DNA from 3 places in the Bacillus smithii genome. Region 2 is predicted to be linked to each of the others. Evidence: riboswitches for the same ligand, from Rfam matches in the RefSeq annotation. Region 2 holds a riboswitch; each other region holds the start of a gene.
The links. Region 2 has a riboswitch for S-adenosylmethionine ahead of mtnW (2,3-diketo-5-methylthiopentyl-1-phosphate enolase). Riboswitches for the same ligand answer to the same signal wherever they lie in the genome.

Region 1 (3,281 bases), 420 kb from region 2:
GCACATGACTATCACCTTTCTGTAATTTAAGTTCACATTACTAGTTTAACGAAATTGTGAATCTTGGCAAGGAATTTATTTCATGAAAAATTTCCATTTCATTCCGGAAGTTTCAAAATCAAATCACTTCCAATACCTCAACAGGAAAAGCGTCCAAGTTCAAAAGTCGAATTTTTTATCAGTCCTTTTCTAGTTGTAGGAGAGTTTGCCTATTGGAATGTTGTATAAGTATCCCCTTTTTCACGATGATTCATCAATTGTACCATTTATTCTCCACTATAGATGGCCACAATATTTGGATTCATTAAATAATCTTCACGTTCAAATGAAAAAGGAGCTACAGCTAAAAGTGTAACTCCTGTACATTTGTCTATTGATTTAATGCTTGTTCGCGAAGCGTTTGGGCTTTATCTGTTTTTTCCCAAGGAAGGTCCAAATCGGTGCGTCCGAAATGGCCGTATGCAGCTGTTTGTTTGTAAATTGGGCGACGCAGATCAAGCATTTTGATAATTCCAGCTGGACGCAGGTCGAAGTTCTTTCTCACGACGTCTACCAATACATCTTCTGATACAGCTCCAGTTCCGAATGTATCGATGGAAATCGATACCGGCTGAGCTACCCCAATCGCATAAGCAAGCTGTACTTCACACTTTTCTGCCAGTCCAGCTGCCACAATATTTTTAGCTACATAGCGGGCAGCATAGGCTGCAGATCGGTCTACTTTCGTCGGATCTTTCCCGGAAAAAGCTCCTCCACCATGTCTTGCGTAGCCGCCGTAAGTGTCTACGATAATTTTCCGTCCCGTTAATCCGGCGTCACCTTGAGGTCCTCCAATAACAAAACGGCCGGTCGGATTGATGAAATATTTCGTTTCATCATCGATCAATTCTTTTGGAACAATTGGGTCAATAACATGTTCTTTAATGTCGCGCTGAATTTGCTCTAACGTGATTTCCGGATGATGTTGGGCCGAAATGACAATCGTATCGATGCGCACAGGCTTGTCGTTTTCATCATATTCAACCGTTACTTGCGTTTTTCCGTCCGGACGCAAGTAAGGAATAATCCCTTCTTTGCGCACTTTTGTCAACCGGCGGGATAAAGAATGGGCTAAAGAAATAGGAAGCGGCATTAATTCTTCCGTTTCATTGCAGGCAAATCCGAACATCAAACCTTGGTCGCCCGCGCCAATCGCTTCAATTTCTTCATCCGTCATCGATCCTTCTCTTGCTTCCAGGGCGCGGTCCACCCCTTGAGCAATGTCGGGAGATTGTTCATCGATAGACGTCAAGACACCGCAAGTATCTGCGTCAAAACCGTATTTCGCCCGGGTATAGCCAATATCCCGCACCGTTTGGCGTACAATTTTGGGAATATCCACATAAGAAGACGTCGTAATTTCTCCAGAAACCAGCACAAGCCCAGTTGTTACTGAAGTTTCAGCAGCCACCCTTGCATTCGGGTCTTTTTCGAGAATAGCATCGAGAATGGCATCAGAAATTTGGTCGCAAATTTTATCCGGATGCCCTTCGGTGACAGACTCTGAAGTGAAAAGACGGCGTTTTTTTGACATCAAAGTTCCTCCTATCGCAGTTTCGATCAATTCCATTTCCTTCTTTTAACCCGCCAGTTAAGGTCTTGACAACAGAGAAAGTAAGCCTTATCTTTTTGGGGTCAAAACATTTGAAAATGGATGTTCGCTTTATTTTTAAACGGTACTCGTTTCCTTTCGTAGTATGGTATGATTGCCCGTTTCCAAAGGACCGGCAATCTCAATGGTCCAGCGCCAAACTCAATCAAAAAGAAAAACCTTTCCCAAAAGAATGCAGAGGAAAGGTTTTTGGTTACATGCGCCTTTCACTCTTATCGTTCAAGGTATTTACACCTTGCATCAGGTTAGCACCTTTCTCACAAGCCCCTCGCGTCGCCGGTACGACATAAGAAGCATGTCCTTTTACCTGACGGCTTCAAAATCATCGCTTGTCGTTGAGAAGGTTGCCGGGTTTCATCGGGCCTGTCCCTCCGCCAACTCAGGATAAGAGTATCCGTTCAATGTTAAACTATAACGTAGAAACCAAACGGGTGTCAACAAAATTTTGTCTTTCCGTTGACGCAATGTTTTCTTCCTGAAATAGAAATAAATTCTATTTTAAACCCGTCGCAACAGACGGTTTAAACGGACTCATTAAAACCTGAACCAAAAAACTCTGAATCATATCCTGTTTCTCCCTTTTTTCTTCCTTTTATATAGTATAGAATAGGCATGCCAATTAAGGAAAAGATGAAAAAAAATAGACAAAAATTTACGATAAATAGTATAGACTAATCGAATAAAAGTGTTATACTATTTCTTAAGTGAACTCGAAAATAACATCTAAAAATAAAAACAAAAGGATGGTTATTATTTATGAATTCTGTCATTTCGAATGAAATTTTGGAATTAGTTAAGGGATCCAATGTCCATGTTCAATTATCTGTCCCACAACTGGTTGAAAAAGTCCTTTCCAGAAAAGAAGGCGTATTAACTGCTTCCGGCGCCGTTCGCGCTCAAACCGGAAAATATACCGGGAGATCACCAAAAGACAAATACATTGTAAAAGAGCCATCAACCAAAGACAAAATAGACTGGGGACCGGTGAACCAGCCGATTTCTCCAGAAGTTTTTGATAAATTATACCATAAAGTCATTCGTTACTTAAAAGAACAAGAAGAAATTTTCGTATTTAAAGGATTCGCCGGCGCCGATCCATCTCATCGCCTTCCGATTCAAGTAATCAATGAATACGCATGGCATAATCTTTTTGCCCATCAGCTTTTTATCCGTCCGACGGAAGAAGAATTAGCGGGTCATCAGGCGGAATTTACCATTCTTTCGGCCCCTAATTTTAAAGCTGATCCTGAAGTTGACGGAACGAGATCAGAAACTTTTATCATTATCTCTTTTGAACGCAAAGTCATATTGATTGGCGGGACTGAATACGCCGGAGAAATGAAGAAATCCATTTTTTCGATCATGAATTACCTCTTGCCGGAATCCGGCGTCTTATCGATGCACTGCTCGGCCAATGTCGGTTTTGAAGGAGACGTTGCTCTGTTCTTCGGGCTTTCCGGAACGGGAAAAACCACTTTATCCACAGACCCGAACCGCCGTTTAATAGGAGATGACGAGCACGGATGGTCATCTACAGGAGTCTTTAATATCGAGGGCGGCTGCTATGCAAAATGCATTGGGCTTTCCGAAGAAAAGGAACCGCAAATTTATCATGCGATCCGCTTTGGGT
Region 2 (3,281 bases):
TATGACGATATGGAATCCATCCGGTTTTGAGTGCTTCCGCAGCAGCGACGGCTTGCAACAGCCGCAACCGTTTTGGCAATGTTCATCACACGAATAAGGCCAAACAATTTGAATGGTTTCATTGCTAAAATCTGAACCGTTGCAAAAAATGCGTTCTTTTTCGATAAGCCCTTCCAGAATCGGATAGACGAAAAAATCAATGCCGCCGCTCACTACATAGAGCGGAATGTCGTGTTGTCTTGTAAAATCGACAAATTCCCGAAAGCCGTCGCGAATACGGGCCGTTTGTAAAACGTAGTCCGTAATCTCTTCTTTCAATTCGGAAGAAAGGAGGGAAAACATGTTTCCGACACCTTCTTGAACGGTCAGCCGCTCCGCCAATATATCGTCTTTTAGCATTTCCCATTCCGGAGGAGCAAACTGTTTCATAATCGCAGCGATATTATCTTGGGTGGTAATGGTTCCGTCGAAATCGCAAAAAATGATTGGTTTTGTCATACTGCCACCTCGTGCGCGCCCCATAAATCAATAGCTTTTTTCAACTCTTTATGGTCTTTGGCAGCTTCTTCCAGAGTTTTTCCTGCCAGCACGGCCTCAATCGCTGCACGGAATGCTTTTCCGCCGCCTTCAGCTCCATCCGGATGGCCGTGTATTCCGCCGCCGGCATTAATGACGCTATCGATTCCAAAATCGCGAATTAAAAGCGGCACTAGACCTGGATGGATACCCGCAGATGGAACCGGGAAAGATCGTTTCCAATGCTCATCTTCTTTCGTCAACTCGTCGGCAATGCCGAGCGCTTCACTTCGATCAAGGGCGACGCTTCCATATGGCGATGGGAAAAGAGCAAAATCGGCTCCGGCTAATCGAAGCAATTTTCCAAGCAAGAGCGGGCTTTTGATGCCATAAAACTCTGATGGTGTAAGTGCACCGCTGACAGCTGGATGGGCCATAATCGGAATGGCAATGTCTTCATCTTCGCGCAAGCCTTGCAATACGTCTAATCCATAAGCGAACACGTTAAAAAGAATCACATCGGCACCGATTTCCGCCGCGCGTTTTGCTTTTTCTTTTAACTCGAATGTTTTGCCCGTTAAATTGACCGCATACAACGTTTTCTTTCCTGTTTTTTCGTATACGTCGTTCAGCACGGCTTTCCCGTTGGCGATTCGCTTTTCAAACGGAGTTAAGTCGTTTTCGAACAAAATTTCGTCGTCTTTCACGAGATCGACTCCGCCGAGGGCTTGTTGTTTTAACTGCTCCGACAAATAATCTAAATCACGCCCGATGACTCCTTTAAAAATACTCATGAGAAGCGGACGATGATCGGCGCCGACTTTTTGGCGAATTCCGTCTATTCCGAAGCGCGGACCGGGAAACTGTTTTTTTAATTCTTCAGAAAAAGCAAGATCGACCAGTTTCACTTCGCCATCGAGCGACAGCTTGCCGAATACGGTTGTTAAAATCGCCGGTAAATCGGCGCTGAAATTGAGGCTTGGATACGCAATGCGGACAAGTCCTCGCTTCACACGTTTGCCCAGATACTCATTGACTCGCTCGTCCTCTTCCAACGGTGTGACGCTCTCGACTTCTCCTTTATGCTTCTGCAATTGTTCTTTTTGCAGCTGCGGCAAATTGGTCCAAGAACCAACCGTGAGGCCAAGAGCAATTCCTTCTGCTTTTTTCTCCAAATCTTTCTCATCGTGAATAAGATAGGTGGCAATGACTTGGCTCATGTTCATCCCTCTTTCTAAGTTCAATAAAAAAACCTCTTCATAAGAAGAGGCTAGAGGTTCACACTCTTCTTATCTCTCAGCATATCGCTGCAAGAATTAGCACCGTGCTTAACGATTGTTAAGTCGGTTGCCGGGCTTCATAGGGCTCGTCCCTCCACCTGCTCTTGATAAGAATGCTTGAATCATGTATTGACTTTTCAAAATTTTCTTAGTATCGGTAAATTTGATTTGTATTATGACAGGAATTTTTATCGGTGTCAATCATTTTTTTGCGACATGGAAAAGACCAAGCTTCGCAATACGTTGGACAGCTTCTTCCAGCCGTTCTTCCCTCGTTAATAAACCGACGCGCACATACCCTTCTCCGTGTTTTCCAAATCCGATTCCAGGAGCAACCGCCACATGCGCTTTCTCGAGTAGAAAATCAGAAAATTGCTCTGATGTCCAGCCGTTCGGTACAGGAAGCCACGCAAAAAATGAGCCAGCAGGAGGCGTGACATCCCAACCGATTTGCGAAAGAGCACGAATAAACGTATTCCGTCTCGACTCGTATAGCGAAACAAGCTTTTTCACGCTCTCTTGTGAAGAAAGAAGCGCACAAGCCGCTGCCTCTTGAATCGCACCAAACAAGCTGACGTATAAATGGTCTTGAAGCAAGTTAATCGCTGCGATGACACTTTCATTTCCAACTGCGGCTCCCACTCGCCAGCCGGCCATATTAAAGGTTTTCGAGAACGTATATATTTCTATGCCGACGTCTTTAGCCCCTTCTGCTTGGAGGAAACTGACCGGTTTTTTGCCGTCAAATCCGATTGCCCCGTAGGCGAAATCATGCACGACGCAAATATCGTGTTTTGCGGCAAACGAAACGGTATCCATAAAAAATTCTTTCGATGCCGCCGCTCCGGTAGGGTTATTTGGATAGTTTAAAAACATTAATTTTGCTTTTTCTGCCACGTCCTTTGAGACTTCGTTGTAATCCGGCAAAAAATGGTTTTGAGCGCGAAGCGGCATCATCGCCATTTCGGCTTGTGCCAAAGCGACACCCGACCAATAATCCGGATATCCCGGATCAGGAACGAGAACAAGATCACCCGGATTCAGCAAACAGGTCGGAATTTCCACAAGTCCTGCTTTTCCTCCAAATAAAACCGCCACTTCTTTTTCCGGATCCAGTTTCACCCCATATTCACGTTCATAAAAGGCCGCGACCGCTTCTTTAAAAAACGAATAGCCGCGGAACGGCGAATATTTATGATAACGGGGATTGGCGACTGCCTTTTGCATCGCCTCCACAATATGGGATGGCGTCGGCTGATCCGGATTCCCTTGACCGAGGTTAATGACATCATGTCCTTGGGCTTTCACGTTTTCCACTTTGGCGACAAGAGACGCAAAAAACTGTTTTGGCAGTTTCTGCAGCAGTTCCGATTGTGCGAAATGTTTCATCGTTTACACCTACTCAAAATTTTCTTGAAATTCTAGTCAAACATCATATATCGTAAAAATCAAATTGTAAAGTCAAAATTTTTTGAGGTGAATGAT
Region 3 (3,281 bases), 1.3 Mb from region 2:
AGTTCCGTTGTTTTGTAAACCAATTCCGCCTCTTTTTGTTGATCTGGTTCATAAATATCTTTAATGGTGATCACACCATATGTAGCACAGTCAAAAGTAAGCCGAACCTGTTCCCCGATTTGTAGATCGGCTGCTTTTTCTTTTGTGACCGGCAGTGTAATGGGGATGCTCCAAACAATGCCGTTGGAGAGCCTCATCGTTTCGACTACGCTGTTGTAATCTTTTTCTTCTAGGAATCCTGTTAAAGGACTATAGGCTCCTGTCGCGATTAATTCAAGATCGCTTAAAGCAGTGGCATCCAGCTCAATTTCTTTTTCAATGCCTTCGAATGGATATTCTGGATTGTACGCTTGAATTAGAACTCCTCCGTGCGGTTTTATTTCGGTCATGTAGAGGATCCTCCTTATTTTATATATTTAATCAGTCTACTTGGTTTAGTGATTTTAAGAGGGCAGATGTAAACCGCATTCCGTTTTTCCGGTGCCTTTCCATCTTCCGGCCCGTAAATCCTCTAAATCAAATACAGGAGAGGTGCAAGGCTGGCATCCGATGCTTGGATATCCTTGATCGTGCAAAGGATGGTAAGGCAGTTCTTCATTATACGCATACCGCCAAATTTCTTTCCACGTCCAATGAATTAATGGACAAATTTTAATTTTGCCAAACTTTTTATCAAGGTTTATGTAATTCGTGTGTTTTCTTGTTTCTGATTGTTCCCTTCTCAAGCCTGAGATCCATGCTTCAACAGGTTCGAGAACACTTTTTAGCGGAACAATTTTGCGTAGATGGCAGCACAAATTCGGATCTTTTTTCCATAATTCTTCACCGTATTGTTCGCTTTGCTGCTGCAGCGTTAATTCCGGCTTTTGCATGACGATGTTCAGTTCCGGATAACGTTCTCTCGCTTTATCAATGGTTTCGTATGTTTCTTGAAAGTGCAGTCCTGTGTCTAAGAAAACGACGGTCGCTTTTGGATTGATTTTATAAATCAAGTCCACAAGTACACTTCCTTCTATTCCAAAACTGCACGAATAGACAATTTTTTCTCCATAATGGTCATAGGCCCATTCCAGAACTTCTAATGCCCCTTTTGTTTCACTCTTTTCATCAAATTCCGGTAGTTGATAATGATCCCACGTGTCAAACGTAAATAATTCGCTCAAAATACCCCTTCTTTCTATACCACTCATTGGTGTTCCTGTTTAGAGGCTGATGGTAAAATGAAAAAATCTTTCCATTTCAGGAAAGAATCAATAGGTACCATATCATACATACCTTATCTCCCAAAATGGATACCATTTTGCTGGAATTGGCACCTTACCTTCTTTTCAAGGCAGGTTGCCAGACTTCATTGGGCCAGGTCCCTCCGTCGTTCTTGATAAGTTTAATTGCTTTTTATTTTATCAGAAAGTTACTAAAAGTCAACGAATTTTTCCGCAGTTTTTTGATAGGAATTTATAGGAATTTATAAAATTTGTAGAATCATTTTACCTTTTCGTATAAATAAACTCATAGGCAGCAAGAAAAAATTTAAAGAGAACAACTCTTTGCTGAAATGAAATTTTTCTTCCTTCTTAAATTTGGGGCATTGTATTTCCTGCATTGGAGTCATTGTTTTGCCACATCCATTGCTTGAAAGGATTAACTTCTTGATGGGGCGTTTGAAGATTTTACGGTGGAAAACGGTTTGGCATTAAAAAGTAGTACCTTCATGGAAGTGATCCGAAAAAGAGCGACATGTTTTAAAAAATGGATATAAATACCCATATTGTTTGTCTGATGATTTGTTCAAAACAATACAAATGAATTATTGTGCAAAAAAAATCTCCCATCAAAATCTTTTTGATGGGAGATCCTTCTACTTTTGTTTTACAGCATTGCTTATACATATATCTCGCCGTAGAAAAATCCTTTACTCTGTACCGGACGGTTTTTCTGTCCATCCTTCTATGACTGTACCGCTTTCTGATTCGTCAATGGCAAAATTGCCATTTGAGTAGCGGTCATTCTCTCTTAATCCGGAAAGGGAAACCGTTTCTACGACTCCTTTTTCCGTTCGCAAATAAACGATGGAGTCATTGTCGGTGAGATCTAAATACGCAATTCGGTGCGGATGGGATTTTAATTCTCTTAATAAAACAAGACCCCGTTTAGCTCTGGACATTTTTTCCATTTCATTCAATTTCATTTTTTTCACAGCTCCGCGCTGGGTTGCCACAAAAATATAAGGCTGTTCTCCTCGGACGAATACTTTTCCTCTGACCACATAATCATCTTCTTTTAAATTGATGCCTTTTACTCCGGCCGCTCTTGGTCCTACGGTATTAATTTCTTCTTCTTCAAACCATAGCCCATATCCCAACCTTGTAGCAATGAACACATCCATTTGGCCGTTTGTTAAAAACACATCGATTACTTCATCATTATCTTTTAAATTAATGGCCACAAGCGGACGTGAATAGCGCTGTGCTTTATACTGAGACAGTTCAGATTTTTTGGTCATGCCGTTTTTCGTGAAAAAGAGAAGATAGCCCTTTTCCTCAAAATTTTGGACCGCAATGGCTTGAATGATCTTTTCGTCTTTTCCTATGGCGATCAGGTTGGCAATATGCTGCCCCATTTCTTTCCAGCGAATATCAGGCAATTCGTGTACAGGAATATACAAATAATTCCCTTTGTTAGTGAACAATAGCAGCACATCGGTGGTGCTCAATTCCGCTTGGAACAGCAACCGATCTGAATCTTTCATCGCCAAATCGGCACCGCTTGAAGCCGAGTAGGAACGAAGACTTGTTCTCTTAATATATCCTTCTTTCGTAACGGTTACCATGACGTCTTCAATAGCAACGGTCACTTCAGGATTGATTTTTATTTCTTCTATTTCTTTTTCAATGGTCGTCCGTCTTTCATCCCCATACCGCTTTTTCATTTCGATTAATTCCTTTTTAATAACGGACAATAGTTTCTTTTCGCTTTCCAATATGGCCGTCAATTCAGCGATTTTCTTTTTCAAATCTTCCGCTTCTTTTTGCAAAGCAGTGACATCCGTATTGGTAAGGCGGTACAGTTGAAGGGAAACGATCGCTTCTGCTTGCGGTTCAGAGAATTCAAATCGATTCATTAAATTCAGCTTTGCGTCTTTTTTGTCTTTGGATCCTCTAATCACCGCAATCACTTCATCGAGTATGGACAGCGCTTTGATTAATCCTTCTACAATATGTTGTCTTTCCTTCGCTTTTTGCAAATCGTATTTTGAACGGTTCGTGACCACTTCTTTTTGA

Region 1: it holds a riboswitch for S-adenosylmethionine, as region 2 does, so the genes downstream of both, metK (methionine adenosyltransferase) here and mtnW (2,3-diketo-5-methylthiopentyl-1-phosphate enolase) in region 2, are expected to answer to the same signal.
Region 3: it holds a riboswitch for S-adenosylmethionine, as region 2 does, so the genes downstream of both, BSM4216_RS07910 (phosphoadenylyl-sulfate reductase) here and mtnW (2,3-diketo-5-methylthiopentyl-1-phosphate enolase) in region 2, are expected to answer to the same signal.

The regions. Positions count from the first base shown of each region.
Region 1 is NZ_CP012024.1:2,602,497-2,605,777, forward strand. Features, by position in the region: gene asnB (asparagine synthase (glutamine-hydrolyzing)) at 1-6, opposite strand, end outside; gene metK (methionine adenosyltransferase) at 371-1,573, opposite strand; SAM riboswitch class I at 1,861-2,042, opposite strand; gene pckA (phosphoenolpyruvate carboxykinase (ATP)) at 2,408-3,281, shown strand, end outside.
Region 2 is NZ_CP012024.1:3,026,353-3,029,633, reverse strand. Features, by position in the region: gene mtnX (2-hydroxy-3-keto-5-methylthiopentenyl-1-phosphate phosphatase) at 1-498, opposite strand, end outside; gene mtnW (2,3-diketo-5-methylthiopentyl-1-phosphate enolase) at 495-1,736, opposite strand; SAM riboswitch class I at 1,803-1,910, opposite strand; gene BSM4216_RS14145 (pyridoxal phosphate-dependent aminotransferase) at 1,998-3,185, opposite strand.
Region 3 is NZ_CP012024.1:1,678,543-1,681,823, forward strand. Features, by position in the region: gene sat (sulfate adenylyltransferase) at 1-389, opposite strand, end outside; gene BSM4216_RS07910 (phosphoadenylyl-sulfate reductase) at 444-1,190, opposite strand; SAM riboswitch class I at 1,274-1,385, opposite strand; gene parC (DNA topoisomerase IV subunit A) at 1,913-3,281, opposite strand, start outside.